Geomonas sp. RF6: one gene and its partner. The protein of the gene in region 1 binds, or shares a complex with, the protein of each later gene. Links are inferred from orthologs where the notes say so. Each region holds a gene or a part of one and is shown in the gene's direction. Other genes may lie near its edges.

What was found.
Region 2: the proteins of rpsG (region 1) and tig are in contact, whole or in part, in a crystal structure (PDB 3GTY), measured with the Thermotoga maritima proteins. The link is inferred for Geomonas sp. RF6 from one-to-one orthologs. Residues at the interface, in WP_004081843.1 of Thermotoga maritima: Lys34, Lys52, Lys55, Glu59, Arg62, Gln63, Glu66, Asn67, Lys69, Val71, Arg95, Ala109, Lys110, Lys111, Gly112, Arg113, Pro114, Glu117, Glu121, Ile124, Ala125, Tyr127, Asn128, Asn129, Thr130, Gly131, Lys135, Asp139, Arg142, Met143; in WP_004081061.1 of Thermotoga maritima: Glu122, Val124, Val129, Leu130, Tyr133, Glu188, Gly259, Ile262, Tyr263, Glu266, Ser270, Glu273, Gln274, Glu277, Arg308, Gln311, Ile312, Ser315, Tyr316, Glu325, Arg329, Arg336, Leu363, Phe366, Trp367, Arg373, Leu377, Arg381, Leu384, Glu387.

What each region holds. Positions count from the first base shown.
Region 1 is NZ_CP087999.1:2,901,645-2,906,170, forward strand. The notes cover bases 1-2,725. They hold rpsG (30S ribosomal protein S7), read left to right. Parts: upstream 1-990; coding sequence 991-1,461; downstream 1,462-2,725. Other genes in these bases: rpoC (DNA-directed RNA polymerase subunit beta'), read left to right, coding at 1-431; rpsL (30S ribosomal protein S12), read left to right, coding at 596-967; fusA (elongation factor G), read left to right, coding at 1,500-2,725. Outside these bases: more of fusA, read left to right, coding at 2,726-3,578; tuf (elongation factor Tu), read left to right, coding at 3,609-4,526.
Region 2 is NZ_CP087999.1:341,990-358,226, reverse strand. Bases 1-2,885 are described here. They hold tig (trigger factor), read left to right. Parts: upstream 1-733; coding sequence 734-2,038; downstream 2,039-2,885. Other genes in these bases: clpX (ATP-dependent Clp protease ATP-binding subunit ClpX), read left to right, coding at 2,648-2,885; clpP (ATP-dependent Clp endopeptidase proteolytic subunit ClpP), read left to right, coding at 2,052-2,651; cydB (cytochrome d ubiquinol oxidase subunit II), read left to right, coding at 1-404. In the rest of the region: more of clpX, read left to right, coding at 2,886-3,901; lon (endopeptidase La), read left to right, coding at 3,916-6,339; LPW11_RS01530 (HU family DNA-binding protein), read left to right, coding at 6,414-6,689; LPW11_RS01510 (polyprenol monophosphomannose synthase), read left to right, coding at 7,167-7,898; LPW11_RS01505 (hypothetical protein), read left to right, coding at 7,898-8,080; LPW11_RS01500 (type II secretion system F family protein), read left to right, coding at 8,188-9,396; LPW11_RS01495 (GspE/PulE family protein), read left to right, coding at 9,400-11,121; type IV pilus biogenesis protein PilM, read left to right, coding at 11,131-12,051; LPW11_RS01485 (PilN domain-containing protein), read left to right, coding at 12,048-12,584; type 4a pilus biogenesis protein PilO, read left to right, coding at 12,581-13,126; LPW11_RS01475 (type II secretion system protein PulP), read left to right, coding at 13,123-13,770; LPW11_RS01470 (tetratricopeptide repeat protein), read left to right, coding at 13,783-16,237. UniProt on the Bacillus subtilis protein: Involved in protein export. Acts as a chaperone by maintaining the newly synthesized protein in an open conformation. Functions as a peptidyl-prolyl cis-trans isomerase.

The sequences.
Region 1 (4,526 bases):
TGCGCCAGATGCTGCGCAGGGTCCGCATCAAGGATGTGGGTGACACCTCTCTTCTCATCGACGACCAGATCGAACGGTACGTCTTCGAGGAAGAGAACGAGAAGGCCCTCGACAAGGGTGGCCGCCCGGCAACCGCGGAGTCGCTCCTCCTCGGTATCACGAAGGCCTCTCTCTCCACCGAGTCCTTCATTTCGGCCGCCTCCTTCCAGGAGACAACAAAAGTGTTGACACAGGCCTCGATAGAAGGTAAAGTTGACAGTCTTCGCGGTCTCAAGGAGAACGTGATCATGGGGCGGCTGATTCCGGCAGGTACCGGCCTCTCCCTCTACCGCAACATGAAGCTCGTTGCGGAAGAGCCGATCATCATACCGGAGCCGGTGCAGGAAGTGGAAGAACGAATAGAGGATGAGCCGGAGGCGCTGGAAGCGTAAGCGCCGCCGTTGAGATGGGGTGCCGGAGGCGCTGCAGATTGGCGCCGCCGGCACTTTTGTGAAAACATATTCAAATATGGCTTGACAACTGCGTCAAATGTTGTTATTTTCGTCGCTTCCGCAGGGGGACCCCCGGGAGTCAAGTTTAGCGTGAGAGGGTTTGTATGCCAACAATCAATCAGCTTATTCGTAACGGTCGGGAGTCTAAGGCGGAGAAATCCACTGCTCCGGCGCTCAGATGCTGCCCCCAGAAGAGAGGGGTGTGCACCAGGGTTTACACCACCACTCCCAAAAAGCCGAACTCCGCGCTGCGCAAGGTTGCCAGGGTGCGTCTCACCAACGGCGTCGAGGTCACTTCCTACATTCCGGGTGTAGGGCACAACCTGCAGGAGCACTCCGTGGTCCTGATCAGGGGTGGCAGGGTCAAGGACCTTCCGGGTGTTCGTTATCATATCGTGCGCGGCACGCTCGACTCCGTCGGCGTCAAGGGCAGGATGAAGAGTCGTTCCAAGTACGGTGCAAAAAGGCCCAAGTAAAACGCTAAAGTGAGAGGTTTTCGATGCCTAGAAGAAGAGAAGTTGCCAAGAGGGTGATCCTCCCGGATCCGAAGTATGGGGACCGCACGGTTGCCAAGCTCATCAATATAATCATGCTGGACGGCAAGAAGAGTACCGCAGAGCGTGCTCTGTACGGCGCGCTGGAGCTTGCTGCCTCCAAGGCCTCCGATGAGCCGGTCAAGGTGCTGAAGCGCTGCCTTGACAACATCAAGCCGATGCTCGAGGTGAAGTCGCGCAGGGTTGGTGGTTCCACGTACCAGGTGCCGGTCGAGGTGCGCCCCGAGCGCCGCATGTCTCTGGCAATGCGCTGGCTGGTGAAGTACTCCAACGCCAGGAGCGAGAAGACCGTTACCGACAAGCTTGCCGGTGAGATACTGGACGCCTACAACAACCGCGGCGCCGCAGTGAAGAAGCGTGAAGACACGCACAAGATGGCCGAGGCGAACAGGGCCTTTGCTCACTATCGCTGGTAGTCACCATACAGGATTGCAGCATTTCGGAGGTTTAGGCAGTGGCACGTCAGGTTAGTCTGGAAATGACCCGAAATATCGGGATAATGGCACATATAGACGCGGGAAAGACCACCACCACCGAGCGTATTCTCTACTACACGGGCGTCTCTCACAAGATCGGTGAGGTTCACGACGGCACTGCCACCATGGACTGGATGGAGCAGGAGCAGGAGCGTGGCATCACCATCACCTCCGCTGCAACCACCTGCATGTGGAAAGACCACCGTATCAACATCATCGACACCCCGGGTCACGTCGACTTCACCATCGAGGTGGAGCGTTCCCTGCGCGTGCTCGACGGTGCAGTAGCTGTTTTCTGCTCTGTTGGTGGCGTGGAGCCGCAGTCTGAGACCGTGTGGCGTCAGGCTGACAAGTACCGCGTACCCCGCATTGCCTTCGTCAACAAGATGGACCGTATCGGCGCGGACTTCTTCCGCGGCGTCTCCATGATCAAGGATCGCCTGAAGGCGAACCCTGTTCCGCTGCAGATCCCGATCGGTGCCGAAGAGAACTATAAAGGGGTTGTCGACCTCGTGGAGATGAGGGGAATCGTGTGGAACGACGAGTCCCTCGGTGCTCGCTACGACGTCATCGAGATCCCGGAAGAGCTGAAGGCCCAGGCGCAGGAGTACCGCGATCTTCTGATCGAGGAGATCTCCAGCCATGACGACGAGCTCATGGAGAAGTACCTCGGGGGCGAGGAGCTCACGAAGGAAGAGATCAAGTCCGCCATCAGGAAGTCGACGCTGGCGATCCAGATCTGCCCGGTTATCTGCGGTTCCTCCTTCAAGAACAAGGGGGTGCAGAACCTCCTCGACGCCGTTCTCGACTACCTCCCGGCTCCGACCGACATTCCGGCGATCCAGGGGATCGACGCGAACACCGAGGCACCGATCGAGCGTCACGCTTCTGACGACGAGCCGTTCTCCTCCCTCGCGTTCAAGATCATGACCGACCCGTACGTCGGGCAGCTTTGCTTCTTCCGTGTGTACTCCGGCGTCATGAACTCCGGCTCCTATGTGTACAACTCCACGAAGGGGAAGCGCGAGAGGATCGGCCGTATCCTGAAGATGCACGCCAACAAGCGTGAAGAGATCAAGGAAGTGTACGCAGGCGACATCGCTGCTGCCGTCGGTCTCAAATACACCACCACCGGCGATACCCTCTGCGCAGAAGACAGCGCGGTTATCCTCGAGTCGATCGAGTTCCCCGAGCCGGTCATCTCCATCGCCATCGAGCCGAAGACAAAGGCAGACCAGGAGAAGCTCGGCATCTCCCTCGCGAAGCTCGCCAGCGAGGACCCCTCCTTCCGCGTGAAGACGGACGAGGAGACCGGCCAGACAATCATCTCCGGCATGGGGGAGCTGCACCTCGAGATCATCGTCGACCGTCTCATGCGCGAGTTCAAGGTTGAGGCGAACGTCGGCAAGCCGCAGGTCGCCTACCGCGAGACCATCACCAAGAAGGTCAAGAGCGAAGGGAAGTTCGTGCGCCAGTCCGGCGGCCGCGGCCAGTTCGGCCACGTCTGGATCGAGATCGAGCCGCAGGAGCCCGGGAAAGGGTACGAGTTCGTCGACGCCATCAAGGGCGGCGTCGTTCCCCGCGAGTACATCCCGGCTGTCGACAAGGGTATCAAGGAAGCTCTCGATAACGGCGTCATGGCAGGGTACCCCGTCGTCGACGTCAAGGTCACCCTCATCGACGGTTCGTACCACGAGGTCGACTCCTCCGAGATGGCCTTCAAGATCGCGGGCTCCATGGGCTTCAAGGAAGGGTGCTCCAAGGCGTCGCCGTGCATCCTCGAGCCGATCATGTCCGTCGAGGTGGTTGTGCCGGAAGAGTACATGGGCGACGTCATCGGCGACCTGAACTCGCGCCGTGGCCGCATCATGGGTATGGAAGGACGCGCAGGCGCCCAGGTCGTCACCGCGATGGTGCCGCTGGCCCAGATGTTCGGCTACTCCACTGACCTTCGTTCCGCAACCCAGGGACGTGCAACCTACTCCATGACCTTTGACCACTACGAGCAGGTGCCCAAGTCGGTCGCTGATGAGATTGTCGCAAAGGTTAAAGGCTAACATTTAATACCTATCGAGGAGGACTCGGAAATGGCAAAGGCAAAATTCGAAAGAACCAAACCCCATGTGAACATAGGCACCATCGGCCACGTTGACCACGGTAAGACTACCCTTACCGCTGCCATCACGAAGGTTCTGGCAGGCAAGGGCCAGGCCGAGTTCAAGGCCTTTGACCAGATCGACAACGCTCCGGAAGAGCGTGAGCGCGGCATCACCATCGCCACCGCACACGTCGAGTACGAGACCGACAAGCGCCACTACGCACACGTCGACTGCCCGGGTCACGCCGACTACGTGAAGAACATGATCACCGGTGCTGCCCAGATGGACGGCGCTATCCTGGTTGTTTCCGCAGCTGACGGCCCGATGCCGCAGACCCGCGAGCACATCCTCCTTGCGCGTCAGGTCGGCGTCCCCTACATCGTCGTCTTCCTGAACAAGGCGGACATGGTGGACGACGAGGAGCTCCTCGAGCTCGTCGAGCTGGAAGTCCGCGAGCTTCTCTCCTCCTACGACTTTCCGGGGGACGATATCCCCATCGTGAAGGGTTCCGCCCTGAAAGGGCTCGAAGGGGACAAGGGGGAGCTCGGCGAGCAGGCGATCCTGGCTCTCATGGACGCAGTCGACTCCTACATCCCGGAGCCGCAGCGTGCTGTTGACCGTCCGTTCCTCATGCCGGTCGAGGACGTTTTCTCCATCTCCGGTCGTGGCACCGTCGCTACCGGCCGCGTCGAACGCGGTATCGTGAAGGTCGGCGAGGAGATCGAGATCGTCGGCATCAAGACCACCGCCAAGACGACCGTTACCGGCGTCGAGATGTTCAGGAAGCTTCTGGACGAGGGTCGTGCAGGGGACAACATCGGCGCGCTGCTGCGCGGCGTGAAGCGTGAGGACATCGAGCGCGGCCAGGTTCTGGCCAAGCCGGGCTCCATCACCCCGCACACCAAG
Region 2 (16,237 bases), 2.5 Mb from region 1 along the record:
TCCTCGGTCACAGCTACTTCGCCACGAAGCTCTACGACAACTTCATCTCGACCCCGCTTCTTGCAGTGGTGCCGGTCATTGCGGTACTCTCTTTGCTAGGGGCTGGGATCCTCCTCATGCGGGAGGCGCCGCTCGCGGCGTTTGCCCTATCGTGCCTGACGATCCTCGGGGTCGTCTTCACCGGAGTGATCGGGCTCTTCCCGAACCTGATCCCCTCCAGCATCGATCCCGCGGCGAGCCTCACGATCTTCAACAGCGCATCCTCCCCCTACACGCTGCGGATCATGACGGGGGTCGCCTTCATCTTCGTCCCGATCGTCATCGTCTACAAGATCTGGGCATACCGGGTCTTCCGCGGCAAGGTACGAGGCGCCGATCTTCTGGATGGGAGCGAGGCGTACTGAGGATGGTTAGAGGGGCGCTTCCGCATCGGAAAGCGGGGAAGCGGAAGCGCCCGATGGCTCCGTAGCGGCACCCGAGAGGGGTGCCGGACCCGCCTGGAGCAGAGTCAATTCTATGTTGACAACTTCCCTTCCCCTTTGTTATTTTACCGCTTTAATGCGTTCCGCCTGTGGTTGTCCCGGACGTTCTGCCGGTTTCCCAGCGCTGACCAGGATGCCTGTCCGTCCACCGTTTCCCAGAAATCCTTCAATGGTCCCACCTTCCAAAAACCAGCAGAAGCATTGCGGCAGTGAGCCTGCCATATAAAGCGCATACAAAGAGAGGGTACATAATGCAGATCAAAGTAGAAACGCTCAGCAGCATCAAGAAGAAGATCAACTTTGAGATTCCGGCGGAGCGCGTTTCCGATGAGATCACCAAGGCTTACACCGAGATCCGCAAGCACGCGGCGATAAAGGGATTCCGCAAGGGGAAGGTCCCCATGGAGCTCATCGAGAAAACCTACAGCGAGAAGATGGCCGAGGACGTGCTGAAGACGCTGGTGAACGATACCTACTTCCAGGCAGTGAACGACGAGGGGATCTCCCCCGTCTCCTTCCCCCTCATCGAGAGCGATACCCTCACCCCGGGTCAGCCTTTCAAGTACAGCGCCACCGTCGAGGTGTACCCGGCCGTCGAGCTGAAGGAGTACCAGGGGCTCGAGGTGAAGAAGGAAAAACTCGTCGTCGACGAGGCGGTCATCGATGCGCGCCTGAAGGAGATGCAAAACAGCCTCGCGCAGCTCGTGCCGGCAGCGGAAGGGCACAAGGCAGCGACCGGCGATTTCGTCGTCTTCGACTTCAAGGGGTTCATGGACGGCGTACCGTTCGAGGGTGGCGAGGCGGAGGACTTTCAGCTGGAGCTCGGCTCCGGGCGCTTCATCCCGGGCTTTGAGGAGCAGATGGTAGGCCTTGCCGCCGGCGACACCGCGGACCTTACCGTGAACTTCCCGGAGAACTACGGCGCGAGCCACCTGGCCGGTAAGCCGGCGACCTTCTCCATCACGGTGAAGGAGATCAAGGTGAAGGAGCTCCCGGAGCTCAACGACGAGTTTGCCAAAGGGTTTGGCGAGGAGTTCGAGACCCTCGACCAGCTGAAGGAGCGCCTGAAGGAGGTCCACGAGACCCAGGAGCGCCAGCGCGTCGAGAACGAGCTGAAGGACCGCGTGGTGCAGTCCCTCATCGAGAAGAATGACCTCGAGGTCCCGGAGGCGATGGTGGATCGCCACGTCGCCAACATGCTGGAGAACACGAAGAAGCGTCTCGCCTCCCAGCACATGTCGCTGGAGCAGGTAGGGCTCACCGAGGAAAGCTACAAGTCCCAGTTCAGGGAAAGCGCCAGGACCCAGGTGAAGGGCTCCCTTCTCCTTGAGGCCGTGGCGGAAAAGGAGGGTGTGCAGGTAACCGAGGCGGACATCGAAGCGAAGGCGGAGGAGATCGCCGGGCACACGAAGAAGGAAGCCGCATACTTCAAGAACCTCTACCTTACCAACCCCCGCGCCAAGGAAAACCTCATCGCGCAGATGAGGGAGGAGAAGGCGCTGGAGCTCCTCCTCGAAAAGGCAAAGGTCGAGGAAGTAGCGAAGGAAGAAATCTAAAGGAGCATATACCATGCTTGTACCGATAGTAGTGGAGCAGACCGGCAGGGGCGAGAGATCGTACGACATCTACTCCCGTCTTTTGAAGGACAGGATCATCTTCCTGGGAGGCGCCATCGACGACAACGTCTCCAATCTGGTGATCGCGCAGCTCCTTTTCCTGGAGGCGGAAGATCCGGACAAGGACATCCACCTGTACATCAACTCCCCGGGCGGGGTGGTGACGGCAGGGATGGCGATCTACGACACCATGCGCTACATAAAGGCGCCCGTCTCCACCATCTGCATCGGACAGGCAGCCTCCATGGGCGCGTTCCTTCTCTCCGGGGGGGAGCGCGGCAAGCGCTTCGCCCTCTCCAACGCCCGTATCATGATCCACCAGCCGATCGGGGGGTTCCAGGGGCAGGCAACCGACATCCACATCCATGCGAAGGAGATCCTGCGCATGAAGGAGAGCCTGAACAAGCTCCTCGCGGAGCACACCGGGCAGAGCGTGCAGAAGGTGGAGACCGATACCGAGCGCGACTACTTCATGTCTCCTGATGAAGCGAAGACGTATGGTATCATTGATGCCATAGTCACGAGGAACTTCGTGACGGGAGGTGCCAGGTGAGCAGAAGAGATGATCGCTCCGACACCCTGATTTGTTCCTTTTGCGGGAAGAGTCAGGAGGAGGTAAAGAAGCTCATCGCCGGGCCGACGGTTTACATTTGCGACGAGTGCATCGAACTTTGCAACGACATCATCGCTGAAGAGTCGAAGCTCGAGGAAGCCGCGGGCCCCGATGTAAAGAAGCTCCCCAAACCCCAGGAGATCAAGGAAGTCCTGGACGAGTACGTAATCGGGCAGAACAGGGCGAAGAAGGTGCTCGCCGTTGCGGTATATAACCACTACAAGCGCGTCGAGGCTGTCGTGAAGCCCGGGGACGTGGAGATGCAGAAGTCGAACATCCTTCTCCTCGGCCCGACCGGCTCCGGAAAGACGCTCCTTGCCCAGACCCTGGCGCGCATCCTGAAAGTCCCCTTCGCCATGGCCGACGCCACCAACCTCACCGAGGCGGGGTACGTGGGGGAGGACGTGGAGAACATCATCCTCACCCTCCTGCAGGCGGCGGACTACGACGTCGAGAAGGCGCAGAAGGGGATCATCTACATAGACGAGATCGACAAGATCGCGCGCAAATCCGACTCCCCCTCCATCACCCGCGACGTCTCCGGCGAGGGTGTGCAGCAGGCCCTCCTGAAGATCATCGAGGGGACGATCGCGAGCGTCCCGCCGAAAGGGGGGAGGAAGCACCCGCAGCAGGAGTTTTTGAAGGTGGATACTACGAATATCCTCTTCATCTGCGGCGGCGCCTTCCCGGGGCTCGATAACATCATCCAGCAAAGAATAGGTATAAAGACTCTCGGCTTCGGTGCCGATGTGAAGAAGAAAGTGGAGAAGAAGGCGGGCGAGCTCCTCGCGGGGGTGACCCCGGAGGATCTCCTGAAGTTCGGCTTCATCCCCGAGTTCGTCGGGCGTCTCCCGATGCTCGCGTCGCTGACCGAGCTCGACGAGGAGGCGATGGTGCAGATCCTCAAGGAGCCGAAGAACGCACTGATCAAGCAGTACCAGAAGCTCTTCGAGATGGAGCACGTGAAGCTCAAGTTCACCGACGGCTCCCTCATCGCCATCGCCCGCGAGGCGCTGAAGAGAAAGACGGGGGCCCGCGGGCTTCGCTCCATCCTTGAGAACGCCATGCTGGACATCATGTACGAGGTACCTTCCCAGGCGATGGTGAAGGAAGTGGTGATCAGCGAAGAGGTGATCTACAACAAGGAAAAACCGATCGTCGTGTACGAGAGCGTGGCGGAATCCGCCTGAAAGCACAGGTAATAATGACCGAAGCGAAAACAACGAAGGCAAGAAGGAGGAGGGGGAATCCGGAAAGGTTCCCTCTCTTTCCGTTAAGAGACATCGTAATTTTCCCCCACATGGTGATCCCCCTCTTCGTAGGGCGCGAGAAGTCGGTGGCAGCGCTGGAGGCGGCGATGGCGGAGAGCGGAAAGCTCATCCTGCTGGCCACCCAGAAAAACGCCAAGACCGAGGATCCGTCCCCCGCCGACATCTACCCGGTCGGTTGCCTCTGCCAGATCATCCAGCTCCTGAAGCTCCCGGACGGGACCGTGAAGGTCCTCGTGGAAGGTAAGCGTCGCGGCGAGATCGTCTCCTTCACCGAGGAGAGCTCCTACTTCGAGGTGGAGGTGCACTCCCTTCAAGAGCCCGCAGGGAAGGGGAGCGAGACGGAGGCGCTGAAGCGCGGCGTGCTCGCTTCCTTCGAGAACTACGTAAGTCTCACCAATGCGGTCCCTGCGGAGGTCGTGCAGTCCGTCTCCGGGCTCTCCGACCCCTCCCGCCTCGCCGATACCATCGCACCGCACCTCAATCTGAAGGTCCTGGAAAAGCAGGAGCTTCTCGCTCTCGTTTCGCCCGCAAAGAGGATGGAACGGCTTCTGGCCCTCATGGAGGCGGAGATCGAGATCCTGCAGATCGAGAAGAAGATCCATGCCCGCGTCAAGAAGCAGATGGAGAAGACGCAGAAGGACTACTATCTCAACGAGCAGATCAGGGCGATCCAGAAAGAGCTCGGGGCGAAGGACGAGTCGAAGCAGGAGCTGCGAGCCCTCGAGCAGAAGGTCGCGAAGCTGAAGCTCTCGGAGGAGGCGCGGGAGAAGGCCCTCTCCGAGATAAAGAAACTGAAGTTCATGTCCCCCATGTCGGCGGAGGCCGCGGTGGTGCGAAACTACCTCGACTGGCTGCTGGCGCTCCCCTGGGGGGTGTGCACCGAGGAGAGCCACGACCTCGCCGCGGCGCAGGCCCGCCTCGACGCGGACCATTACGGGCTCGAGAAGGTGAAGGAGAGGGTGCTGGAGTACCTGTGCATCAACTCCCTCGCCGAGGGGCTGAAAGGGCCGATCCTTTGTCTCGTAGGGCCCCCGGGGGTGGGGAAGACCTCGCTTGCCCGTTCCGTCGCGGAGGCGACGGGGAGGACCTTCGTGAAGGTCTCTCTCGGAGGGGTGCGCGACGAGGCCGAGATCCGCGGCCACCGGCGCACCTACGTCGGCGCCATGCCCGGAAAGATCATCCAGTCGCTGAAGAAGTGCGGCAGCTCCAACCCCGTCTTCCTTCTCGACGAGATCGACAAGATGACCACCGATTTCCGTGGCGACCCCGCCTCGGCTCTCCTGGAGGTCCTCGACCCGGAGCAGAACACCTCCTTTAACGACCATTTCCTCGACCTGGATTACGACCTTTCGAAGGTCATGTTCATCACCACGGCGAACTCGGTGCACACGATCCCCCGTCCGCTCCTTGACCGCATGGAGCTCGTCCGTCTCGAGGGGTACACGGAACTCGAGAAGCTGGCGATCGCCCGGCAGTACCTGGTGCCGAAACAGCTGAAGCAAAACGGGATGGCGGGGAAGGGGATCTCCTTTTCGGAGCCGTCCCTTCTGGAGATCATCCGGCACTACACGAAGGAGGCGGGGGTGCGCTCCCTGGAGCGGGAGATCGGTGCCGTCTGCCGCAAGGTAGCCTTCGCCGCCGCGAAGGGTGGGAAGCTGAAGCGCAGCGTGACGCCGAAGCAGGTGCACGACCACCTCGGCGCTCCCCGCTACCGTTTCGGGACCGCGCAGGAGAAGGATTCTGTGGGGCTGGTGACCGGGCTCGCCTGGACCGAGGTGGGAGGGGAGCTCCTGAACATCGAGGTCGTGGCCGTGCCGGGGAAGGGGAAGCTCACCGTCACAGGGAAGCTCGGCGAGGTCATGCAGGAGTCGGCGCAGGCGGCACTCACCTACGTGCGCAGCCGCGCCGAGATCCTCGGATTTTCCCGCGACTTCTACCAGCAGCTCGATATCCACATCCACGTCCCGGAAGGGGCGATACCGAAGGATGGTCCCTCTGCAGGGATCGCCATGGCGTGCGCCCTCACCTCTGCACTCGCCAGAAGGCCGGTGCGGCGCGACATCGCCATGACAGGCGAGGTGACGCTGCGCGGCAGCGTACTTCCGATCGGAGGGCTGAAGGAGAAACTTCTCGCCGCCGCCCGCGGGGGGATCACCACCGTTCTCCTGCCGCCCGACAACGAGCGGGATCTGGCGGAGGTGCCGCAGGAGATCGTGGCGGGGCTCACGGTGCACCTTGTCGGGCACATGGACGAAGTCCTCTCCCTCGCGCTCCTTGCGGAGGTCCCTGTGCACACCCAGGGGGTGTACGGAGAGGGGGCGTCCCTTGCCGGAGATAATTCGCGGGCGACCCACTAAAAATGATTGACACCGTCGCGAGGCTTCTGCTATAAGATGGCTTCACTTTGCGATGCAGTGCTAGGAGGCGCTAGATGAACAAGTCTGAGCTGATAAACGCCATTGCCGAAGGCGCAGATATAACGAAGGCAGAAGCGGACAAGTGTCTCAAAGGCATCGTCGATGCACTCACCGAGTGCCTCGCCAAGGGGGACAAGCTTACCCTCGTCGGCTTCGGCACCTTCAGCGTCGCGGAGCGCGGCGCACGCACCGGGAAGAATCCGCAGACCGGTGAGAAGATTGATATTCCTGCCTCGGTCACCCCGAGGTTTAAGCCCGGTAACACCCTGAAGGCTCTCCTCAACGAGTAGTCTCCCGGAATAAACGCTACAAGGGGTTGTAGCTCAGTCGGTTAGAGTGCCAGCCTGTCACGCTGGAAGTCGCGGGTTCGAGCCCCGTCAACCCCGCCATTATTTCTTCAGGGCGAATAGCTCAGCTGGGAGAGCGCCAGCCTTACAAGCTGGATGTCGGGGGTTCGATCCCCTCTTCGCCCACCATTTTACGGAAGTACCAGGCGCCGACGCGCCGTTGCAGTACTAATAGCAGGGGGTTGTAGCTCAGTCGGTTAGAGTGCCAGCCTGTCACGCTGGAAGTCGCGGGTTCGAGCCCCGTCAACCCCGCCATTACAAGAAAGACCGTCCGAAAGGATGGTCTTTTTTTGTGCCCGCGCTCCCCCTTTGACTTGACTTGTTCCAGGCGAATCGTTTATGCTCCTCGCGTCCCGGGGGAGCGCGGCTCCCGCCGGGTGGTCATCCCCTTCGAAGCGCCGAAAGAGAGTACCGTATCCTGTGAAACCTGTCGTAGTAATCCCCACCTATAACGAGCGCGACAACCTCGAGCGGCTCGCCAGACAGATCCTGGCGCTGGACGAGCGCGTCCATCTTCTCATCGTAGACGACAACTCCCCCGACGGCACCGGAGAGCTCGCGGACGCCCTGGCGCGCGAGTCCGCGCGGGTGCGCGTCCTGCACCGCAGCGGGAAACTCGGGCTCGGCTCCGCCTACCGGGAGGGGTTCCGGGTGGCTCTCGACTGGGGGGCCGATGTCGTGGTGGAGATGGATGCTGACTTCTCCCACGACCCGGCGGTCCTCCCCCTCTTTTTCGAAAAGATGGCGGAGTACGACCTGGTGATCGGATCACGCTACCTGAACGGCGTCAGCGTGGTGAACTGGCCGCTGCGCCGCCTCATGCTGAGCTACTTCGCCTCCGTCTATACCCGGGCGATCACCGGGCTCTCCATCTCCGACTGCACGAGCGGCTTCAAGTGCTTCAGTCGGAAGGTCCTGGAGTCGATCGACCTCTCCCGGGTGCGCTCCGACGGCTACTCCTTCCAGATCGAGATGAACTACCGCTGCGTGGAGCGCGGCTTCAAGGTCGGGGAGGTGCCGATCATCTTCATCGACCGGCACGCCGGTACCTCGAAGATGTCGAAGCGGATCGTGCGCGAGGCGGTGCTCATGGTATGGAAGCTGAAGCTCGGGACGGTCTGCAGGAGACTGTGCCCGGCGGGGGGGGGCTGATGGGCGGAGTCTGGAAAATCGTCTGCATCGCAGGGGTATGGGGGTGGATCGCCGCCACCATCGGCCTCATTCTGAAGGGGTTCCCCGCGCGCGGGGTCTTCGCAGGGCGCGCGGCACTCCCCTGGGGGGTTGCCATGATCGTCTCCTTCGCCCTCTGGCTCCTCGGCATGGCCAACGCCTGAGGAGGGCGACCGAAGCACTCCCCCCACCCGCAGCGCCGCGACAGGCGCGAAATTCCTTCCCCTTTTGTATTTTCTTTCCCCACCTTTTGTGGTAATGATTAGAACTTATGTCTGTCTTCAACTGCAAAATAGGGAGCGCCGACGGCAAGATCATCGAACGCGAGTTCGATGCGGCGAATGCGACACTGCTCAGGCAGAGCCTGGAGGAGCAGGGGTTCGTCGTGTTCGAGGTGCGCCGCAAGCCCCTGCAGTTTCTCCTGGAGAGCGCGACGGTGCGCAAGAAGGTCAGCAACAAGGACCTCCTCATGTTCAACCAGGAGCTCCTGGTCCTCCTGAAGGCGGGGCTGCCGATCATCCAGGCGCTCGACACGATCCTTGAGAGCGGCGGAAAGGGGCGCCTGTACGAGGTCCTGGCCATCATCCGGGAGGACGTGAAGGGGGGGATGGCCTTCTCCAGCGCCTTCGAGCGCCACCCGAGGGTCTTTCCCCACCTGTACATCGCCTCCATCCAGGCGGGGGAGAGGACCGGCGACCTGCCGCAAACCCTCAGGCGCTACGTCGCCTTCCTGAAAAGGACAGAAGGGTTCAAGGGGAAGGTTATTTCCGCCCTCATCTACCCGGCGATCCTCGTCACCGTCGCCGTCCTCGCGGTGGGGATGCTCCTTGTGTACGTCGTGCCGACCTTCAGCCAGATCTACGCGGACTCGGGGAACGCGCTCCCCCTCCCGACGCAGATGCTGATAAACTTCACCGGCGTCCTCAGGCGCTATCTCCCGATCTTCATCGCCTGTGCCGTCGTCGGTTACATCTTCTTCAAGCGCTGGAGCCGCACGGAGGCGGGGCGCTTCGCCGTCGACCGCTTCAAGATCAGTACCCCCTTCCTGGGGACGATCTTTCTGCGCTATTCCGTTGCGGGGTTCACCCGCACCCTTGCGACCGTTCTCGGGAGCGGCATCCCGATCGTGGAGTCGTTGCGCATGTCGGTCGGCACCCTGAACAACCGGGTCCTGGAGCGAAACCTCCTGGAGGCCGTCGTGCGGGTCGAGGAGGGGAGCCGCCTCTCCGCCGCCATCGAGGGTGCGCGCATCATGCCGCCGCTGGCCCTGCGCATGCTTACAGTCGGCGAGACCACGGGGGCCCTGGAGCAGATGCTCTCCGACATATCGGATTACTTCGAGGAGGAGATCGACCGCAACCTCCACATCCTCACCACCGCCGTTGAGCCGGCCATCATGATCGTCATGGGGGGCGTCATCGGCGCCATCATCATCACCATGTATTTACCGATCTTCAAGATCGCCGGGAACGTGGGGTAGCAGATGCTTAAACCGTTTCGCAAAAGAAAACTCGGCGAAATCCTCATGGAGATGGAAGCGCTCACTCCGGACCAGCTCGCGTACGCACTGGACCGCCAGCGCGCCACCGGGGAGAGGCTGGGGGCGATCTGCCTGAGCGACGGGCTGATCAGCGACATCGTCCTCGCCCGCGCCCTCGCCGAGCAGTTCGGACTCGAGTTCGCCGACCTGAAGGGGTTCCGCCCGGACGAGGAGGTGTTCAACTCGGTCCCTCCCGATTCGATGTACCGCTTCCACTTCGTGCCGCTGGAACTGGACGGCGAGACGATGGTGGTGGCGATCCCCGATCCTACCGACGTCCTCACCCTGGACGAGATGTCCCTTCTCCTGGAGCGCCCCCTGCGCCTGAAGGTCGCCGCGGAAGGGGAGATCACCTACCACCTGAAGCGCGGGGAGGGGACGAGTCGCGTGCTGAAGGAAGTCTCCGAAGACTTCATGCTTCAGCTGGTGACGGAGACGGAGAAGGGGGAGGAGATCCTCTCGGTGGAGACGGTCTCCGCCGATACGAGCCCCATCATCAAGCTCGTGAACTCCACCGTGCTGGACGCCCTCACCAGGCGCGCCAGCGACATCCATATCGAGACCGCCTCGGAAGGGGTGATCATAAAGTACAGGATCGACGGCGTCCTCTACCAGGCGACCGATCCGATCGACAGCCACTTCCAGGGCCCCCTCATCTCCCGCCTGAAGGTCATGAGCGAGCTCGACATCTCCGAGCGCCGCATCCCGCAGGACGGCCGCTTCAAGGTCCGCATCAGCGGCAAGTCCATCGACTTCCGCGTCTCCATCATGCCGAGCGCCTTCGGCGAGGACGCGGTCATCCGTATCCTCGACAAGGAGAGTATCGCCACCGACCTGAAGGGTCTCACCCTGGAGACGCTCGGGATGGAGGCGGCGGAGGTGAAGCGCTTCCGCAAGATGATAAAGGAACCGTACGGCATGGTCCTCGTCACCGGCCCGACCGGCTCCGGAAAGACCACGACGCTGTACGGCGCGCTCACCGAGATCCACACCGGGCAGGAGAAGATCATCACCATCGAGGATCCGGTGGAGTACGTGCTCTCCGGCGTCACCCAGATCCCGGTGAACGAGAAGAAGGGGCTCACCTTCGCCCGCGGCCTGCGCTCCATCCTGCGCCACGACCCGGACAAGATCATGGTGGGGGAGATAAGGGACTCGGAGACCGCCCAGATCGCGGTGCAGTCCGCCCTTACCGGCCACCTCGTCTTCACCACGGTGCACGCGAACAACGTCTTCGACGTCATCGGGCGATTCACCCACATGGGGATAGACCCGTACAACTTCGTGGCCTCCCTTAACTGCGTCATGGCCCAGCGCCTGGTGCGCCGCATCTGCCCTGCCTGCAAGAGGGCGACCCGGGTTTCCGACGAGGCACTCCTGGAGAGCGCCATCGATCCGGAACGGACGCGCGGCGTGACGCTCTACGAGGCGGTCGGCTGCGACGAGTGCAACGGGAACGGGTACCGCGGGCGTTCCGCCATCGTGGAGCTCCTCGATCTGAACGACGAGATCAGGGAGCTCATCATCACCAAGGCCCCGATCGCGGCGCTAAAGAAGGCGGCGCGCGAGGCGGGGACGAGTTTCCTGCGGGAGAGCGCCGTGCGCAAGGTTCTCGCCGGGGAGACCACCATCAGGGAAATCAACCGAGTCACCTTCGTGGAGTAGGGGATAGCGATGCTTTTTGCCAAGAGAGGAGTGGGGCTGGAGCTTGCCCCGGACGGCCTGAAGCTTGCCCTTGCGGGGGGAAGCGCCCGTGCGCTGAAGGTGGAGGGGTACCAGACGGCTCCCTTCCCGGAAGGGACGCTGCGCCTCTCGCGCCGGGAGCCGAATGTGCTGAACCCGCAAGCCTTCGTCTCCGCCGTGCGGGAGGGGTACCTGAAGCTTCTGGCCAGGGGGAAGTCCGTCTCGGTCTCCCTCCCGGACGCGGTGGGGCGCGTCCTCCTGCTCGATCTGGAAGCGCGCTTCAAGAGCCGGGAGGAGGGGCTGGACATCATCCGCTGGAAGCTCAAGAAGAACTTCCCGATGGAGATAAGCTCCATGCACCTCGACTACCAGACGCTGCACCAGACGGAGTCCGGCGCGGTGTCGCTCCTTGTCTCCCTCATCAGCAGGGATATCATCACCCAGTACGAGGAACTTCTCCTTCTGGCCGGCGTGGAGCCGCGCTTCATCGATTTCACCTCGTTCAACCTGTACCGGCTCTTTGCGCACCGGCTGGAGATGGCGGAGAACCTCGCCTTCGTGACCTTCTACGGCGGGTCGCTGAGCATGCTCATCTTCTATGCCGGCGAGCTCTGTTTCTACCGCAACAAGGAACTCGCCAGCGATGCCGCCTCGCTGTACCGCGAGGTTAACAGCTCCTTCCTCGTGTACAAGGACAAGTTCCCGGGGCGCCCGGTGAACGACGTCTTCTGCATGGCAGGTCCCGCGGAGGCGGAGGCATTTCGCGTCCTCGTCTCCGAGGCGAGCGGGATCGAGCCGGTCCTTCTCGACGTGGAGCGCCTGACGAGCTCCGGCAGCGGCTTCTCCGCGGAGCGCGCGACGCTGCACACCCTGTGCGGTGCGCTCGGCGCGGCGGCAAGGAGCCTGTCATGAGAGTAAAGATAAACCTCGCCACCAGGCGCTACGTGAACACGAGGGGGGTGAACGGGGCGATTGCCGCGGCGATCCTCATTCTCCTTGCAGCCCTCCTTTTCCAGATCCAGGATGCCGCCTTCCGCGCCGGCGAGATAAAGCGGCTGAAGGGGGCGACCGAGGCCGCGGCGGCGAAATCGGGGCGGACACCGCAGGTAAGCGAGCAGCAGTATCGCGCCCTCACGACCCAGATCGATGCCGCGAACAAGATCCTGTCGCTCAAGTCGGTGCAGTGGATTCCCCTCCTGGACCAGCTGGAGGCGGTCGTCCCCGAGGGGGTCGCGCTGAGTTCGGTCGAGCCCGAGGTGAAGTCGAACACGGTGAAGGTCGGCGGGGTCAGCCGCTCCTTCTCGCAGTTGCGCACCCTCCTGGAGAATCTCGAGCGTTCCAGCTATTTTTCGGAGGTGTACCTCTTGACCCAACAGCAGACCAAGGTAGGGTTGACGCAGCGCGGGGTGACCTTCACCCTGACCGCGAAGGTGAAGCAGCCATGAACCCGGAGCTCCTACGTGAAATGGTGCGCGGCAGCCGCTACTTCCTGATCGCCCTCCTGGTGGTGGCGCTCCTGGACGCCGCCCTCTACGGCTACCGCACCCTCTCCCAGGAACCGGAGCTGGAGAAGATGCAGGCGGCCTACTTCTCCACCAGGGCCGCCGGGGGGGACCGCGCCTCCGACCGGACGGTAGCCTACCAGAGCTCGCAGCGCGATCTCGCCATATTCCAGGAGCGGCTGATCCCGAAGAGGGACTTCGCGCGCTTCCTGGAGGACCTCTTCGCCCTCGCGGAGAAGCGCTCCCTTCAGCTCAAGACCATCGGCTACCGGCCGGGAACGGACAAGGGGCCGATAGTCTCCTACGGGATCGCGCTCACCGTGACCGGGACGTACCCGGCGCTGAAGGGGCTGATCGGGGACCTCTCCCGCTACCCGCAGATGGTGACGCTCAATACCGTCTCCCTCAGAAGCACCAGCAATACCGAGAAGGTGGTGGACCTCCAGATCCAGATGACTGCTTTCCTGAAGACGGAGGGGGCATGAACCGCAAGAAGCAGATCCTGGCGATCCTCCTCGTCGTATTCGCCGGCGCCATCATCTACAGCGTCGTGCGCTTCCCGAAACAGCAACGAATCGGCAGCGTGCCCCCGCGCCCCGCCCCCCAGCCGGCACGCAGACCCGCTCCGGCCGCAGCACCGGCCCGCCCCGCCCCTGCGGGACGAGGGGAGCGCCTGCACCTGGAGGTCCTGAACCGCGAGGGGGGTAGTACCACGGTGCGCCGCGACCTCTTTGCCCCCATCTTCAGGGACGAGGTGAAGTCCGCGCCATTCAAGCCGCTGCCCCCTCCGCCGAAGCCGCTTCCCCTGCCGCCGAAGTCTCAGCTGCCGGAGCAGCCGCAGGCCCAGCCGCAGCAGGCGCCCCCTCCGGGGCCTCCTCCGCCCCCTCCCATGCCGAACTTCACCTTCCTCGGCTTCCTGAAGAAGGGTGGGGAGCAGCGGGTTTTCATCTCCAGTGAAAAGGAGATATACGTCGTTAAGAAGGGATCGATCATAGCGGGGAATTACGAGGTAACCAATCTCACTGACGACGCCATCACCATCGCCTCCCGCAGCGGGGCGGGTGAAGTCGTGATCCCGCTCGTGGAGCACCGGGGGCTGACCCCGCGAGGCGGGAGAAGGGCACCGTAAGGAGTAACTGTCATGCATCATATGAAATCGATTACCCTGGGGCTCCTGGCCGCGCTCGCGCTGTCCGGGTGCGCAGGAGGGAAGTCCGCTTTTAGCAAGGCGGAAAAGCTGGAAAAGGACGGGAATCTGGATGAGGCGGTGGTGAAGTACGCCGAGGTCGCCTCGCAGCATCCGGAGGTCGGCGAGTACCGTGTCCGGTTCCTGCACGCGAGCGAGAAGGCGGCCGAGGCGCACTTCAAGAAGGGTGAGGCGCTCTTCGCGGCGAAGAACTACGAGGGGGCGCTGCGCGAGTACCAGACCGCCGGCGCCATCGACCCCTCCTTCGGACAGGCGCGCCAGCAGGCGGACCGCGCCCTCAAGCTGAGGAACGCGCAGACGTACTTCAACGAAGGGGTGGAGTTCGAGAAGAACCGCAAGCCGCGCGAGGCGCTGAACTCCTACCGGCACGCCCTGGAGTTCGACCCGGCGGGGAAAGAGATCAAGGAGGCGCTCGAACGTCTCGTGCAGACGAAGCGCCCGAAGCTGGACGGTTTCGACCTGAACCTGAAGTCGACGAAGCCGATCACCCTGAAGTTCAAGGATGCGAAGCTCAAGGAGATCTTCTCCATCCTGACGCAGCTCTCGGGGATCAACTTCATCTTTGACGACACCGTAAAGGACGTAAACGTCTCCCTCTTCCTGGAGAACGCGACCTTCCAGCAGGCGATGGAGATCATCTGCGGGGTGAACAAGCTCGGGAAGAAGGTCCTGAACGAGAGCACCATCATCGTCTACCCGAAGACCCCGGACAAGAACAAGCAGTACGAGGAGCTGGTGGTCCAGACCTTCTACCTGAACAAGCTCGACGCAAAAAAGGCGGTGAACCTGATCCGCACCATGCTGACGGTGAAGAAGATCTACGTGAACGAGGAGATGAACGCGCTGGTGATCCGCGACACCCCGGACGTCATAGACGTGGCGCGCAGGATAATAGAGGCGAATGACGTCCCCGACGCCGAGGTGCTCCTCGAGGTTGAGGTGTTCGAGATCGCGAAGAAGAACGAGGAGGCTTTCGGTCTCGCCCTCTCCCGCTACGCCGTCTCCGCGGTCGCCACGAACCCGAACGGCCAGGTCATGGTGGACAGCCTGAGCTCGTCGTCGAGTTCCACCTCCAACGGGGGTACGTCCTCCACGGTCGGTCCGCAGAACCTGCTGAACTTCTTCTCCTACCAGGGGTACAACGGCTACCTGACCGTGCCGAACGCGACCTTCAACTTCGGGAAGACCCTTGCCAACGGGGAAACCCTTTCCAATCCGAAGATCCGGGTGAAGAACCGCGAGAAGGCGAAGTTCAACGTCGGCACCAGGGTCCCGATCACCACCACCTCCTCCCCGTCCGGCGGCGGGGTGAGCGTGAACGTGCAGTACGTCGACGTCGGCGTGAAGGTGAATGCCGAGCCGACGATCCAGCTCAACAACGAGGTTTCCATCAAGCTCGGGCTTGAGGTAAGCTCCATACTGCAGAGGGATACTGTCGGCACCGACCAGGCGACCACCGTCGTCACCATCGGCACGAGGAACCTGGACACGGTCCTCTCCCTGAAGGACGGGGAGACGAGCATCATCGGGGGGCTGATCCAGAACATCAAGAACGACAGCAAGGACAAGATATCCTTCCTGGGGGACATCCCGCTCATCGGGTCGCTCCTTACCAACACCAACAAGTCGAACGACAAGACCGAGCTCATGCTGGCGATCACCCCGCGCATCGTGCGCGCCGTGACCGTGCCGGAGGGTGACGTGGCCTCCTTCTGGTCCGGCCGCGAGGACGATCCCTCCTCCAACAAGCCGTACGCCTCCTTCGTCCAGGAACCTGAGCTCCCTGCCGCACCGGAGGCTGCTGAGACTGCGGCGGCGCCGGCGAAGCGGCCGGCGGCGAGGGGGGGCCAGGCGGCGCCGGCACCGGCAGCAGCAGCTGCGCCCCAGGGCGCTCCTGCAGCGGCTCCGGCACCCCCTGCTCCGGCACCCGGGCAGCCGGTCCAGCCGGTCCAGCCGGTCCAGGCGGCCCAGCAGCCAGCGATCCAGCAGCCGGCGATCCAGCAGCCTCCCGCCGCGCCGCCCGTCGCTCCGCAGCCGGCAGCTCCCGCTACTGCGCAGCCCGCCGTGGCGGCGCAGGCCCCGGCATCTGCACCGGGAGCCGCGGGGCAGGGAGCAGGGAAGATTTTCTTGAACCTGCAGGCTCCGGCGTCGGTGCGGGCAAAGGAGAACTTTACAGTGCAGGTCTCTGAGACCGGTGCGAAGAATCTGGCGAACGTAGTCTTCACCGTGGTATATGATCCGAAGCTCCTCGAAGTAGTAGAACAACGGGAGGGGACGCTTCTGAAGAGCGGCGGCGCCACCAACTTCCAGGCATACCCCGACAAGAAGAGGGGGGAAGTGTGGGTCTCGCTGTCGCGCGCCGGGGCGGGCCCCGGGGTCGAGGGTGCCG